Regions from separate parts of the Marinobacter sp. tcs-11 genome, predicted to be linked through region 1. Evidence: riboswitches for the same ligand, from Rfam matches in the RefSeq annotation. Region 1 holds a riboswitch; the other holds the start of a gene.
What was found. Region 1 has a riboswitch for thiamine pyrophosphate ahead of thiB (thiamine ABC transporter substrate binding subunit). Riboswitches for the same ligand answer to the same signal wherever they lie in the genome.
Positions count from the first base shown of each region.

Region 1 (7,956 bases):
CCGGAGGTTCCTGGGCCATACACTGGTGTGCCCAGGTGACTGTGGTCACGGATGAATGTGCACTGGCATTACTGAAGGCCTCCATCAACTCCCCCAGCGCGGTGCTTTGTGCGTTCGCACTGGCTTCATAACTCCTCACACACAAGCTCCGTCTGGTGCGATTATCCATGAGTTGCTGATGCAGCCTGATCACCACCCGTGTGCCAGTTTCACCATTCTCAGCATGAAATCCGGTCAGCTCGGAGACCAGGGTTAACTGCGACGTTGCCGGGCTGGTGTCGGTCATCACATTCGCGAACGCGCCGCTTGCCCGGAAGGTTTCCAGCAGGTGATCGCGAACGACCACGGGAATACTCTCTCGCCATCGGGCGCCTGCCAGGGCCCGGTATTCGTAAGCCGACGGTTTAATCAGAATACGAGCGCTGTCCAGCGGGTCAGAAGCCAGTGGCGTATCTACCCGAAGGCTGGCCGGCAGCGCCTGGTCAAATGCTGGCAAGTCGCTCGCTGGTGCCAGCTCCATCAGGCGAGGGGATTCGGGCACCGGGAAGACCGTGCAGCCAGCCAGAACCAGGCCCAAGGCGAGAGCGGATAGCACTTTCATTGTTCGTACTCCTTGATGCCGGTGCCGCCCCACAAGGTTCCGGTGGGGTCCTGCTCCAGCCTGCGGGTAAACGAGTTCAGGTTGCGCAAGGTGCTACGCAGCTCCCGCAATGCAGGGGTTATTTCTCCCAGACCCTGAAGCCCAGCGTCCAGCGCCAGTTCATTGTCGCCGGTGAGGGTGTCCAGTCGATCCAGGGTAGGTTGAAGGGTGGTCAGCGCCCTGGACATGGCCAGGAGAACCGGTTCCACCCGCTCATCCAGGACCTCTCGGGACCTGTCTGCCGCGGCAGACACCTTGATGGCAGCTTCTTCGGCACGGATGCCGGCTTCATCGAACCGGGTCATCAGCGCCTCAAGCTCGTCCCGGCTCGCCAGCAGGGATTCACTGGCCTGGCGGGCGTTTTCAAGAATTTCGGCAATGTTGCTCAGGTTGTCTTCGGACATCAGCCGGTTGGCATTCTCCAGCAACTGCTCTGCTTTGCCGAGCATGGCCTCGCCATTGGTCAGCAGGTTACTGAAGGCCGAAGGCTCGGCGGCTATCAGCGGTGGATTGGCTTTGTGGCCTTCCAGAATGGGGCTGTCTGGTGTGCCTCCGGTAAACTGTATGCTCATGCTGCCGGTTATGTTGGCCAGTACCAGGCCCGCGCGGGTATTCTCCCGTACCGGAATATCCTGATTCACCCTCACCAGTACCCGCACATGGGCGGGGTTGTCCGGCGCCAGGGTAAGATCCAGCACGTCGCCCACCGGGACGCCGGTATAGAGGACCGGGTTACCCTTGGCCAGCCCGCCAACCGGGTGATCAAACCCGATCCGGTAATAGGCCCAGTTAGTGTCGGTAGATGATTTTCCAAGCCACAGGGCAAACAGCAAGGCAGCGATGACTGCCGCAAGCGTGAAGAATCCGATGATAACGTGATGGGCCTTGGGCTCCATTAACCGGGCTCCTGTTTGGTTAGCCTGTTGTGGGCTGTAATCGCCGCGCGGCCACGGGGACCATGGAAGTAGTCCTGAATCCAGCGATCGTCGGTTTGTGCCACCTTTTCCAGAGTATCGGCAACCAGCACCCTGCGTTGAGACAGAACCGCAACACGGTCACAGGTGGTGTACAGGGTATCCAGATCGTGGGTAACAAGAAATACCGTCAGGCCCAGTGCGTTGCGAAGGGTGACAATCAGCTCGTCAAAGGCAGCAGCGCCGATCGGGTCCAGACCGGCGGTTGGTTCATCCAGAAACAGGATTTCCGGGTCCAGCGCCAGCGCCCGGGCCAGGGCCGCCCGCTTGACCATACCGCCGGAGAGTTCGGCCGGGTATTTCGTGGCGGCTTCTGGTGGCAGGCCGGTCAAGGCCAGCTTCATTCGGGCCAGTTCCTCCGCTTCGGCCCGCGACAGTCGGGCGTGTTCAATCAGCGGCAGCGCGATGTTCTGCTCAAGGTTCAGTGACGTGAACAAGGCGCCGCCCTGAAACAGAACCCCGAAACGTTGCTCATAGCGAGAGCGTTCGGTGGCGGATAGTTCCGTCAAATCTTCACCAAAAACGGTGATGTGCCCGCCGGACGGTGGATTCAGGCCAACTATACTGCGCAAAAGAACGGACTTGCCGGTGCCGGAACCGCCGACCACACCCAGAATCTCCCGGGGATACAGATCCAGATCGAGTTTCTCATGAACGATGTGGCTGCCGAACCGGTTGTCGAGTGCGCGTACCTGTATGACCGGATGATCCGCCATGCTTTACCAACCCATTTCCATGAAAAACAGCGCTGCCACGGAATCCAGCAGTATCACCATAAAGATAGACTGCACCACGCTGGAGGTGGTGTGTTCCCCGACAGACTGAGCACTGCCGGCCACTTTGAAGCCTTCCAGGCAACCAATGACGGCGATCAGAAATGCGAACACCGGCGCCTTGCCAAGGCCGACCAGGAAGTGCTTCAGGGCGATATCCCGTTCGACAATGGCAATGAACTGGCTGGGTGGAATGTCCAGAGCCACTGCGCAGACCACAGCCCCACCGACCATGCCCGAGATCATGCCGATAAACGTGAGAATGGGGAGGCTGAACATCATTGCCAATACCCGGGGAACGACCAGCAGTTCCACCGGATTGAGACCCAGGGTGCGAATAGCGTCGAGTTCTTCATTGACTTTCATGGCACCAATCTGTGCGGTGAATGCACTGGCGGTTCGGCCGGCCAGCAGGATGGCTGCCAGAAGTACGCCGAACTCCCGCAGGAACGAGAACGCCACCAGATCCACGGTGTAAATGGTTGCGCCAAAGTCCTCAAGAACTGTCGCGCCAAGAAACGCAACCACGGCGCCAACCAGAAAGGTAAGCAGGGCAACAATGGGCAGGGCATTCAGGCCGGTGTCGTGTAGTGCCGCCACAAAGGGTGTTATACGCCAGCGAGTAGGCCGGGGCAGGATGTAGAACAGGGTGCCCAGCGTCTGGCCAATAAACCCGGCCAGCAACCAGACAAGTTGCCCCAGCGTGGTCACCTTCTTTCCGATCTCCGCCAGAAACGCCACGACCGGGTTAACGGTTGCGACCGCCGCCGATGGCTGGTTCATGGCTTCAGCAACCGCCTGTATCAGGGCGCGCTGTTCATCCGGTAATTCAGCTCGTTGCAGAGCGCTGATCAGAGCCTCGCTGCCAAGCAGTTTCACCATCAACGAAGCGCCGGCAGTGTCCAGGCGGCCCAGGCCGGAAAAATCCGGGTTGCAGCCGGCTGCACGAGGTTTCAGGGCAGTTGTTTGCCGATTCAGGACGGAATAGTGGGACAGAGTCCAGTCGCCGGAAAACTTCAGCGTATGGCCACCGAATTCGGCGTTACCGGGAGTGTGGGCGCCAAGTGGCTGAGATAGGCCTGGTTCGTTTGCCACGGAGTCACGGAGTCCCTGTTTGAGTTCTCTGAAAGCTTAAAGATTCCAGTGGCTGTCTGCCAGTATTCTGCGTTCTTCTTCATCGTGACTGGCCAGTAGCATGGTGATGCCCCGGGCTTTCTCTTCCAGCAGCATGGCGTACAGAATCTTCCGGGTCTCGGTGTCCAGGCCCGTCATCGGCTCATCCAGCAAGAGCAATGGTTGGCGCCGCAGGATGGCTCGCAGCAAGGCAACGCGCTGGCGTTGGCCACCGGAAAGCTCGCCAGGCATTCTGGGACCGAAACCTGCTAACCCGGTGCGTTCCAGTCCGGCTTCAATGGCGTGGCGTTGAGATTCATCCAGCTTGAGGCCGGGGTGAATGCCAAGGCCAATATTGGTAAAGACATCCAGGTGCTCGAACAGGTTGTGTTCCTGGAACACGCTCGTGACCGGGCGCTGCCAGGGCTTTAGCAAGTGGATCGGCTTGTCCTGCCAGAGAATCCGGCCGCTGGCTGGCGGGAGAAAACCTGCAACCAGACTGAGCAGGGTTGATTTGCCGGAACCGCTGGGGCCCTGGATGGCCAGACATTCGCCGGCAGGCACGGAAAAATCGAATCGCCAGAGACGACCGTCAGGCCCATACTCGAAGGCCAGATCTTTGATCTCAAGCATGTTCAGGCTCCGGCAGTGGTTGGCTCGCAGCGGAAGTTGTTCTGGACTTAACGCCGGGAACACGGGAGAGCGATACAAAGATCAGTACCAGTAGCCCCAACAGCCAGAGCCCGGTACCTGCAGCTTCCGCCAACCGGTAACTGCCCAGTTGCTGATAAAGCAAAACCGGGAGCGTGGGTTTGCCCGGGCTGCCGAACAGGGCGATAACACCGAAGTCACCCAGAGATAATGCCACACCATACGCCAGGGCCAGAGCAACTGGACGGCGCAGATGCGGCCAATACAGCCATCGCCATCGATACCAGCCCAGGAGGCCCAGTTGGTCTGCCTGTCTGAGTGAGTCGGCATCCAGGCTTGCCAGTGGTCCGCGCAGAATCTGCAAGACAAACGGCACGGCCATCAGCCCGTTGATCAGGCCCACCAGGAACCATCCCTGCATGGTATTCCCCAATTGCGGCCTTAGCAGAATAAAAAGCCCGGTCCCCAGTACCAGAGGCGGTACGATCAATGGGAGGTAGCCAGTGACGGCCGGCACTATGGCCAGGCAGCGCCGACGAGCCCGGTTGGCTGCCGCCAGGGTTAGCAAGGCAACGACCACCGAACCGAGCCCGGCCGGAATGGCGATTAACAGACTGCGGGCGGTGGCCGGCAAGAGCTGCTGGTAAATAAAAGAAGCATCCGCCGTTGGCCATAACGCCGGTAAACCGCGCAGGATAATGGCCAGTAGTGGCGCGATCAGAAAGGCCGTGAAAATCGCCAGGAGCAGACCCGCTGAAAACCCTTGCCAGGGCCGTGCAAACAGAGGGACCGGACGTGATAACCGGCGGTTTGGCAGTACAGCGGTGTCCAGACGCTTCCGGAAAACCAGCCACCAGAGGATGCCACAGATCAACAGCTGCAGAATGGCAAACAGCGCGGCACGGGCGAAATCGAATTCAAAGCGCAGGGCCTGGTAGATGGCGACTTCCAGGGTGGTTGTTCCTGGCCCTCCGCCCAGCGTCATGATGATGGCAAAACTGGTGAAGCACAGCGTGAACACCAGTGCCGCCACGCCGGGCAGTACCGGTTTGATGGCGGGCCAGTGTACCGCACGCCACAGCCACCAGCCGCCGAGCCCAAGCTGAGAGGCGGTTCTCATTCGTGGCGCGGGTATGGAATCCAGAGCCTGCAACAGGATTCGGGCCGCCAGTGGCGCATTGAAGAACACGTGGGCGAGCAGAATGCCGTTCAGCCCATAAAGATTCCATCCATTACCAGGAAGCCAGATATTGAGCAGACCGGTGAACCAGCCCTGCCGACCAAACACCGCTATGATGCCTGAGACTGCCACGATAGTGGGTAAAACCAGACTCAACTCCATCAGCCGCAGAATCAATGTGCGACCAGGGAAGCCTCTGTAGCGGGCGAGGGCGGTCGCCACCGGGAGCGCCAGCGCCAGGCTTAACAGGACGGATAAAAAGGCCTGCCAAAGGGTAAATCGGACCACGCTCTGGAAATAGGAACTTGCCAGCGTGCGCCCCGGATCCAGCTCTCCGGCCTCCTGTAGTATGCTCCCCAAGCCAAGTGCCACGAGCAGCAATAGCCCGGTGCCGAGTAACAGGCCGGGCCAGATTTGCCAGCCAGGATGGCTGAAGGGGACGGCACTCGCGTGTGTTGGCATCACATCAGTCGGTCAGTGCATCAAGCCAGTCGTTCACCAACTGTCGGCGAATGGTGGCAACTTTCGCGGGATTTATATACAGGGCTTCGGATGGTGTAATCAGCTTGTCGAAAACCTCTGGCAATTCATCCCCAAGATCAACGGCCGGATACATCACATTCTTCAGTGGAATATGACGCTGGAAGTCCGCGGTCAGCATGAAGTCCAGAAACTCTCTGGCAAGTGTCTTGTTATCGGAGCTTTCCACCAGGGCGGCGACTTCGACCTGCAGGTAATGTCCTTCATTGAAACGGGCCGCCTGATAACGGTCAGTTTTGTCGATAGCCATGTGATACGCAGGAGAGGTGCTGTAAGAGAGGATCATAGGCGCTTCGCCATTCATGAATAGCGAGAAATAACCGTCACTCCAGCTTTGGGTGGTTGCGAGAATCTTGTCGCTGAGCTGCTGCCACTTTGCGGGCGCTTCATCACCATAGACGGCATGCATCCAGAGCAACAGGCCGAGTCCCGGTGTGCTGGTGCGCGGATCCTGAATAATGATCTTGAGATCGTCTGGCGCGTTGACCAGTTCTTCAAGGCTTGAGGGCGGCTCCGACAACTGCTCGGTATCGTAGACAAAGGCAAAATAGCCCCAGTCGTAGGGCACGAAAGTGTCGTCGTCCCAGTTAACAGGCAATGCCAGGCGTCCCAGTGATTGGCCGTGGCGGCCCAGAAGGCCGGTTTGCCGAGCGGTCTCCATGGTGCCGGTATCCAGCCCCAGAACCACATCTGCCGGAGTGGAGCTTCCTTCCAGCCGGAGCCTTTGCAGAATGTCTCCGCCGCTGTCCAATACGGTGTAGTTCAGGGAGCACCCGCATTGGGCTTCAAACGCCTCTTTAACCGCGGGCCCCGGGCCCCATTCGGCGGCAAAGGAGGGATGGGTATACACATTCAGGACGGTCGGTTCATCGGCGGCAACCATCAGCGGCAGCGACACGGCGAACAACGCGGGAATCAAGCGTGAAATCATACATTGGCACCTTGTTCAGTAGCGGGGGTGCCATGCCGCGAACACCACGAAAGGTGGTGACTCAATCCCTACGCCGGTATTAACCGGGTCAGGTTCCGCGGGTATGGTCTCAGCCCTTCCAGGCACCCCGTTGAGTTGAGTCAATGCTATCACGCCGGAGCCACACCCCGGAATTCGTATGTTTGATTACTGCTTGTTTATTTTTTGTACGGCGATGACGGGTGTCTCATTTTTTATTGATAGAATGGGGCATTTTTTGATCTGCGGATTTATGCAGCTTCTATCTGGTTGAGAGGTAAGTTTGATGCCAAAGCATCACAAACGACGAAAGATTTCTGCCCTGGTTGCAGGCGCGCTTTTTACCCTTGGGTTGTCGGCCGCAGGCCACGCCCAAACCGCGAACGAGGAGATGTTTGGACGTTTGGCTTCCGCGGCTCCCAAGCTCAGCCCACAGGTTCTCGAAGCTGCACTCAAGGCAACCCGTTGCGCCATCAGCAATGGCACGGCCATGCCAGAGCGGCTGGCGGTGATCGACTTCTCTTTGCCGTCCTCCAAAGAAAGGCTATGGTTGTTTGATCTGAACGAAGGAGAATTAATCCTTCGTGACCTCGTGGCTCACGGTAAAAACTCTGGTAATGCTGAGGCAACCGCATTTTCCAATATCGAGGGCAGTCACAAGTCCAGTATCGGCCTGTTCAAAGCCGCCGAATCCTATCGGGGTTCCCATGGCTATTCGTTGCGCCTTGATGGATTGGAACCGGGTTTCAACGACCTGGCTCGTCAGCGGGCAATTGTTATCCATGGTGCAGACTACGTTCAGGACAGCTGGGTAACAAAGTACGGCAGAATCGGCCGTAGTCATGGCTGCCCGGCGGTAGACAATCAAATCATCAAAACCGTGGTAGACGAGCTCAAGGGCGGACAGCTGGTGTTTAAATACTATCCCGATCAGGAATGGCTCCAGTCCTCCAGTTACCTGAACTGCGATTCCGCCGGGCAGCTGGCCGGCGCGCGTAATGCCACAGCGGTGGCTGGGGATCGATCCTGAATCGTTGCTGGCTAAACTTTGTGCAGATTTTCAGTAAAAACAGAAAGTTGAAAAAAAGGTGTTGACGGCGAAGGCGGAATCCGTAGAATACGCAGCCGTTGACGAG
Region 1 covers NZ_LLYU01000032.1:78-8,033, reverse strand. The annotation lists gene ARC85_RS18920 (ABC-type transport auxiliary lipoprotein family protein) at 1-601, opposite strand, end outside; gene ARC85_RS18915 (MlaD family protein) at 598-1,536, opposite strand; gene ARC85_RS18910 (ABC transporter ATP-binding protein) at 1,536-2,330, opposite strand; gene ARC85_RS18905 (MlaE family ABC transporter permease) at 2,334-3,482, opposite strand; gene ARC85_RS18900 (thiamine ABC transporter ATP-binding protein) at 3,519-4,133, opposite strand; gene thiP (thiamine/thiamine pyrophosphate ABC transporter permease) at 4,126-5,793, opposite strand; gene thiB (thiamine ABC transporter substrate binding subunit) at 5,798-6,802, opposite strand; TPP riboswitch at 6,851-6,942, opposite strand; gene ARC85_RS18885 (murein L,D-transpeptidase catalytic domain family protein) at 7,107-7,850, shown strand.

Region 2 (7,956 bases), on a different contig from region 1:
TGGCCAAGAAAGCTGACCTTGTCGGTCAGATCCAGGCGTGCCCTTTCCTTTTCCAGTTCATCCAGGAAATGCTCTTTGCCCGGTTCTGCACCTCCCACAATAATGCCATGGCAATCGGGCCGGTCCTGCACCAGTTTCGACATCATGGCCAGGAAATCCAGTTGGCCTTTCCAGCGGGAAATCCGCCCGGGCATCATAATGATTTTCTTGCCGGCAAGCTGTGGGTACTGACGGAACCAGCGGTCCAGCCATTGCTGTGTAAGCTCCCGTTGATGGAAGGCATCCACATCGACCCCCCGCTGGATGACCGTCAGCTTCTCCTCGGAAACCGGGTAATTGTTCATCACGTAATCCCGCACGCACTGGGACACGGCAATGATGTGATCGGCCCGGGTCATGATGGCGCTGTAGGGTGTTACCGAATACATGCCATGGAAGGTGGATACAACAGCGGGGCGCTGCTGCTTCGGAATGCTTTTCAGGGCCAGGAAAATTATCCAGGCGGGCATGCGTGAGCGGACATGAACGATGTCTGGCTTCAGCTCAAGAAGCAGTTTTCGCATTGGCAGAATCTGACCGAAGGATGCCGGGGTTTTTCGGTGGATTGGCATGAAGATATGCGTTGACCCCTGTCCTCGCAGTTGCTCGGCCATGGGACCGCCCTTGGAGACGACAAAGGATTCGTGACCGCGTTTGACGAGATCGGCGGCGAACTCAACCGTTCCTCGTTCTACGCCGCCACTGTAAAGCGCCGGAAGTGCCTGAAGAATTCTCAAAGTTGGACCCCCTGGTGCAGGCGTTGACTGCTTTTTTGGCTCTTTGGCAGTAACCCGTTATCAAGTACCCATCGGGCTGCGCGGTTGGCTTCCCAGAGGGCGCGGTCGTGGTCGGCCCGACCTGCCATGACGCTGGCGTGGTCGGTCCACTGGGCAACATACCCGCCCCGTACCAATCGTTCCACACCTTCTACTACGCGGCTGCCGGATCTCGCCGGCAACTCGAAAAGGCCCGTTGGCACCCCGGAGGTTGCCGCCTCACAGACCATGGACATGCTGTCCGGGGTGACCCAGGCTGCTCGTGAGGCCGATAGTTGATGGCTTAGCCAGTCCTCGTGGGTCTGGCCAGGATGAACAACGGTAATCCGTAGCCCGGCCATTTCGTTAAGGCGTTCCTGCATGGGCTCTGGTGTTCTTCGGGAGGTGCTGATGGTCCATCGCCAGTCGGGGTAGTGACCGATCAGGTGGGATATCTGGCCGAGGACAACATCGTCGTCCCAGTCGAAATGCGGAGAAGGCCCGCCAATGAGTAGCAGCGCTTCCCGTTTCTCGGTGATTCTGGCCAGGGGTGTGATGGTATTCAGAACGCCCTCGGTTAACAGAATCCGCGGACCTGACTGCACGCGATCATGGGCCGGAATCAGGGCGCCGCTGACCAGAGATAGTGGGAACGCTGGCTTCATAACGACCAGTGTTCGTGTTCCACGAAGTTTTCGCAGTGAAAGCAGCAGGCGATGCGTGCCAGACCCCGCCGCGATGACAAGATCGGGGCGAGGCAGTGACGCATCCATTTGGGGCGGAGAAGCCAGCAATGCCCGCCAGAGCGGTACCTTTATGCACGAGGCATCAACCCAGTAAGTGCTTGCCCCGGCCAGGACGCGAAGCCGGTTGCCCAGCCCCTTGAGCTGATTCCGGTGGCCCGGCTTGTTGTCGGTCAGCAGCCACACCACCGGTGCGGATGCATCCTGCGTTCTGGGTTCGGGTTTGGCCATGGTGTTCCGGCAGGCAATGCCGGCCTCCGTGTTGCCTGAATTCTTCGTTACCTGCGTTCGTAGAATCCCGGGTCGTTCTCATCAGGGCGGGTTTTGAAGCGCCGGTGCATCCAGAGGTATTGATCGGGGGCCCGCCGCACTTCCTTCTCGATAGTCTGGTTGATCAATGTTGCATCCTTGAGATCATCCCCACTGGGGAAATTCTCAAGGGCCGGGTGGAAATAAATGTCATAGCCCGGACCATCGTCGCGACGGAAATGACTGAACGGAACCACCTTGCATCCGCTTCGCTCCGCAATTCTGGATGTGGCGGTGATGGTGCCCGCCGGTATTCCGAAGAACGGTGCAAAGACAATATCCTTGCGGCCATAATCCTGATCGGTGGCATACCAGACCGCCCGGTTTTTCTTCAGGCTGCGGAACAGTCCACGAAGATCTCTGGCGCCCAGCACGGTTCCGTATCGGCGTTCCCGGGCTCTTGTCATTACCGCGTTCATCAACGGGTTGTTGTGATCCCGCTGCATGACATCCGCTTCTATGAATTCAGTCGCCAGGCTCCCGCCCAGGTCAAGGGTGCTGTAATGGCCGCCCAGCAACAAAACGCCTTTGCCCTGGGCCAGAGCCTGCTCGAAGTGTTCGAGGCCATGGACTCGGGTGATGCCCGTCAGTTTCGCTGGATCACGAAACCAGGCAAAACAAAGCTCCATCAAGCCAATCCCGTTGGCGATAAAGGCATTGCGAACCAGCGCAGCCTGTTGCTGCTGGTTCAGCTCCGGAAAACACAGGCGAATGTTCACTTCGGCAATATGGCGTCGGCTTTTCGCCAGCCGCCAGGCCAGTAGGCCAGCAATTTTGCCCAGCCACCATTGCAGGCGCAGGGGCAACTGGGCCACCAGCCACATCGCCGCTATGCCAAGCCAGGTTGGCCACCACCGAGGATGGCGATAGGCTGAATAGTCTGTGTTTCGCGGTAGTTTGCGGTACTTCTTCTTCAAAATCGTGAATCCTGCATCGACAAACGGTTTTCCGGGGGGCAAGATGCCCGTCCACAACAAATTTATCCCTATGATAACGCACTGTTTTGCCGGGAGTCCTGCGTGTTCCAGTTTATCTATTCCCTGCTGATCCGGCTCGCCCTGCCGTTTATCCTTGTCCGGCTCTGGTGGCAGGGCCGCAAGGCGCCGGCGTTGCGGCAAGACTGGCAACATCGCCTTGGGTTGGTGCCGCAAATGCAGGGCCCGGTGATTTGGGTGCACGCGGTTTCGGTGGGAGAAACCATTGCCGCCGGCCCCATGGTCCGGCGCCTGCTGGCCCGTAACCTGGGTGCGACCATCCTGATGACTGCCATGACTGATACCGGGCTGGCCCAGGCCCGGAAGATGTTTGGTGACAGGGTAGCCTATGCCTACGCCCCTTACGACACGCCCGGGGCTATTCGGCGCTTCCTGAATCGGGTTAACCCCCGCATCCTGGTGATCATGGAAACGGAAATCTGGCCCAATATGATCCGCCAGTGCCGACACCGTCATGTGCCTGTTTTTCTGATCAATGCCCGTCTGTCTGAACGATCTGCCCGGGGGTATGAACGGGTTCGGGGCGTGGCAGCACCTATTATCAAAAGCATCAGCTGGGTGGCTGCGCAAGCCGAAAAAGACGCAGAGCGGTTTCGCCGCATCGGAGTGGCTCCGGGTAATGTTGAGGTCACCGGCAGTGTAAAATTCGATGCGGATATTCCTGATGATGTCCGTGCGGCCTCTGTCAGCTTCCGAAAATCCCTGGGTGAGCGCCCCGTTTGGATTGCCGGCAGCACCCACACCGGAGAAGACGAGCAATTGCTGGCGGCTCATCGCCAGATTCTGGCTCAGCACGCCGATGCCTTACTCATCATTGTGCCCCGGCATCCGGACCGGTTTGATTCGGTAGCTGAGATGGCTCAAGGCGAAGGCTTTTCCGTGGTTCGCCGGTCAACAGGAGCATCTCCCGCTGGTGCGGAGGTGTATCTTGGCGACACCATGGGAGAGCTGATGATGCTTTACGGAGCCAGTGACCTCGCCTTCGTGGGCGGCTCACTGATCGAGCGGGGAGGGCACAATCCGCTGGAGCCTGCGGCCTGGGGCATTCCGGTATTCTCCGGCACTCATGTGTTTAATTTTGAGACAATCTATCAGCGCTTACTGGATGATCAGGGTGTCCAGCTGGTCGAAAATGCGGATGAGCTGGCGCGGGCGATCTGTTCACTGATAGACGACCCGGAGGCGCTGAAGGCGTACGGTGAGCGGGCTCTGGCGGTGGTCAACAAGAACCGGGGTGCGCTGGATAAGGTCGTGGAGGGTATTACGGAGCGGTTGTAACTCCGGGTGCCGCACTGGCACCCGGAATATTCTGCAAGCTGCCCGATTTACTGCACCGGATCGTCCAGTGTCTTTCCTTCTTCGGCCAGGGCTTCAATGCCCCGGGCGCCTTCGCTGAGCCAGTTGTTCAGGTCAATCAGATCCTGCGGGCTCAGGGTGCCTGCCGCCTGCTTCAGTTTCAGGGTGTTGATCACGTAGTCATAGCGGGCGTTGGCGTAATCCCGCAGCGCCACGTAGTACGCACGTTCTGCATCCAGCACTTCCACAATGTTCCGGGTACCTACATCATAGCCGGCGCGGGTTGCATCCAGTGCACTGCGGCGGGAGATGATGGTTTGCTCAAGGGCAGAGGCTGTCTCCACGTTGTTGTTCACGGTCAGGAACAGGCTGCGGGTGTTCACCTGTACATCCCGGCGCACCGTATTCAGGTCCTGTTCGGCGGCGGTGACCAGCGAACGCTGTTCCCGGGCGCCGGCCTGGGTGCCGCCGCCCGTGTAGAGCGGGATGGTCAGTGACAGTGAGGCAACGGACTGGCTGCGCTCCTGCTGGGTAAAAAGGGCGTTCTCCAGACTGGTTTCCTGGTAGGAGGCGCTCAGCTCAAGGGTTGGCAAATGACCGGACTTTGCCGCTTTCAGGCTGGCTTCGCTGGCATTGAGTTGCCTCAGGGCCGCCTGAATAGACCAGTTTTGCTCCACCGCGGTTGCTTCCCACGAAGTCGGATCCATGGGCTCCGGGCGCCCGAGCGGAAAATTCTGCCTGAGATTTTCCATGGCGTCCGGATATTCTCCGGTTAACCGGGCCAGTTGTTCCCTGGCCACATTCAGGTCGTTGTCGGCGGCGATGCGCTGGCTCCTGGCATCGTCGTAGCTGGCACGCGCTTCATAGACTTCGGTGACGGCAATGAGCCCCACGTCAAACCGTTCCCGGGCCTGTTCGTACTGGCGCTGGATGGCCGTTTCAGTCGCTTTTGCGGTTGTGACGGTGTCCTTGGCGCGCAGGACATCGAAGTAGGCGGTTGCCACATCCAGAATCAGTTGTTGCTGGGCCAGGTTGTACTGGGCCTCGGCCGCCTCGGCCTGGAACTGGCTGGCTTCGTAGCTGAACCAGTCTTGAGCCCGGAACAGTGGCTGGGTCAGCTCGACGCCGTAGCGGTAGGTTCGATAACTGTCTCCCGCGAAGAGTTGCCGCACCAGCTCATCGGCGTTTGCCCCCCCGGGTATATTCCTGGGCTTGAAACGTGTGTAGCTTGCTGACCCAACCGCCGAGATTTTGGGCAGCAGGGCGCTCTTGCTGACATCGCTGGTTGCCTGCTGGGCCTGGAACTGTGCCATGGCAGAGGCAATGCCGGAGTCATATGACAGTGCCTGCTCATAAGCCTCCACAAGATCCAGAGAGAAAGCGGGCTGGGCTGCGAGCAGGGTGATCAATCCTGGAAGTAAACGTTTTTTCATTGGTTCTCCTGAAATACTGACTCCGGGAATCTGCCCGGCAATGACCCAAAGGTATTGGTTGACCATTATGGACAATAATCGCTCCCGTCTCTAGACTTGCTAAGTCCACGTATTTTGTGGACAAACGAATTCAGAATCGCGTCCTGACGGGGTGCTGATTCGCCATAAACTGGCGATCGGCTGAGATTGCAACGCAGAACCCGCGACCTGATCCGGATAATACCGGCGTAGGGATTAAGACCAGATGAACCGCGACACTAAGCCTGTAGGGCAGTCTGTCGCAACTCCGTCATACGCGACCCGATACCACAAGACCATCCGGGAGCAGATCATGACGGACTTACCAGCATACCTCAGCGACTCCGCAAAAGTAGACTCCGCAGCAATCAAACCATTACCAAGCTCACGAAAAATATACGTGCAGGGTAGCCGACCCGATCTGCGGGTGCCAATGCGGGAAATTACTGTGGGCGACACTCCCACTGAAATGGGTGGCGAGAAGAACCCGCCCGTGGTGGTATACGATACCTCTGGGCCCTACACAGACCCGGAAGCCACCATTGATCTGCGCAAGGGCTTGCCGCCGGTTCGCGCCGCCTGGATTGCCGAGCGGGGCGATGTACAGCAACTGGAAGGCTACACCTCCGAATTCACCCGCCGTCGCATGAAAGACCCGCAGCTGGACCCGCTCCGCTTTATGGATGAACGCAAACCCCTGCGTGCCAGGCCCGGCAAAAACGTCAGCCAGATGCACTACGCACGCCAGGGGATTATTACGCCGGAAATGGAGTACGTGGCCATCCGGGAAAATATGATGCTGCAGGAAGCCCGGGACAACGGCCTACTGGCGGACCAGCACCCCGGCCAGTCATTCGGGGCCAGTTTGCCTGCGGAAATCACTCCGGAGTTCGTGCGCGATGAAGTCGCCCGTGGCCGGGCCATCATCCCCGCCAACATCAACCATCCGGAAATCGAGCCGATGATCATTGGCCGCAATTTTTTGGTGAAGATCAACGGCAACATCGGCAACTCCGCGGTCACCTCGTCTATCGAAGACGAAGTGGAAAAGCTCACCTGGGGTATCCGCTGGGGTTCCGATACGGTGATGGACCTGTCCACCGGCAAGAACATCCACGAAACCCGCGAATGGATCATCCGCAACTCCCCGGTTCCCATCGGCACCGTGCCTATCTATCAGGCGCTGGAAAAGGTGGGCGGCGTTGCGGAAGACCTGACCTGGGAAATCTTCCGGGACACCCTGGTCGAACAAGCCGAGCAAGGCGTGGATTACTTCACCATCCACGCGGGTGTTCGTTTACACCACGTGCCCCTCACCGCCAAACGCACCACCGGCATCGTTTCCCGGGGTGGTTCCATCATGGCCAAGTGGTGCCTGGCGCACCACAAAGAAAGCTTCCTGTATGAGCATTTCGAAGACATCTGCGAAATCATGAAAGCCTACGATGTCTCTTTCAGCCTTGGCGACGGCCTGCGCCCCGGCTCCATCGCCGACGCCAACGACGCAGCCCAGTTCGGCGAACTGGAAACCCTGGGTGAGCTGACCAAAATTGCCTGGAAACACGACGTCCAGTGCATGATCGAAGGCCCCGGCCACGTGCCCATGCACCTGATCAAAGAAAACATGGATAAGCAGCTGGAATGCTGCGACGAGGCGCCGTTCTACACCCTCGGCCCGTTGACCACGGATATTGCCCCGGGCTATGACCACATCACCTCCGGCATCGGCGCGGCGATGATCGGCTGGTATGGCTGCGCCATGCTCTGCTACGTCACCCCGAAAGAGCATCTGGGCCTGCCCAACAAAGACGACGTAAAAACCGGCATCATCACCTACAAAATCGCCGCCCACGCTGCCGATCTCGCCAAAGGCCACCCAGGCGCCCAGATCCGCGACAACGCGCTGTCCAAGGCCCGCTTCGAGTTCCGCTGGGAAGACCAGTTCAACCTCGGCCTGGACCCGGACACCGCCCGCGCCTACCACGACGAAACCCTTCCCAAGGAATCGGCCAAGGTGGCGCATTTCTGCTCCATGTGCGGGCCTAAGTTCTGCTCCATGAAGATCTCCCAGGAAGTCCGGGACTACGCGGCAGAGCAAGGCATTGATGAGGTATCGGCGATTGACGCCGGTATGCAGGCGAAATCGCGGGAATTCGTGGAATCAGGCAGCAAGATCTACGACAAGGTCTGACCCGCATCTGCATGCTTCCGCCATAGCGTGAATCCGAGCCTGGCGGGCTGTTAACTTGCACCCCGCCGTGGCTCCGGCTATCGTTCAAGGCCGAATGTGCAACCGGAAGCAGTAATGCCAAAACCATTCCAGTTCAACGCCAGTGATGTCAAAGTTGAAATGCGCGAAACTGTGTTC
Region 2 covers NZ_LLYU01000009.1:64,566-72,521, forward strand. The annotation lists gene ARC85_RS11750 (glycosyltransferase family 4 protein) at 1-776, opposite strand, end outside; gene ARC85_RS11755 (mitochondrial fission ELM1 family protein) at 773-1,768, opposite strand; gene lpxL (LpxL/LpxP family Kdo(2)-lipid IV(A) lauroyl/palmitoleoyl acyltransferase) at 1,816-2,763, opposite strand; gene waaA (lipid IV(A) 3-deoxy-D-manno-octulosonic acid transferase) at 2,866-4,119, shown strand; gene ARC85_RS11770 (TolC family outer membrane protein) at 4,167-5,570, opposite strand; TPP riboswitch at 5,708-5,821, shown strand; gene thiC (phosphomethylpyrimidine synthase ThiC) at 5,902-7,779, shown strand; gene ARC85_RS11780 (NUDIX domain-containing protein) at 7,894-7,956, shown strand, end outside.
Region 2: linked by a shared signal. The riboswitch ahead of thiC (phosphomethylpyrimidine synthase ThiC) and the one ahead of thiB (thiamine ABC transporter substrate binding subunit) in region 1 are both predicted to bind thiamine pyrophosphate.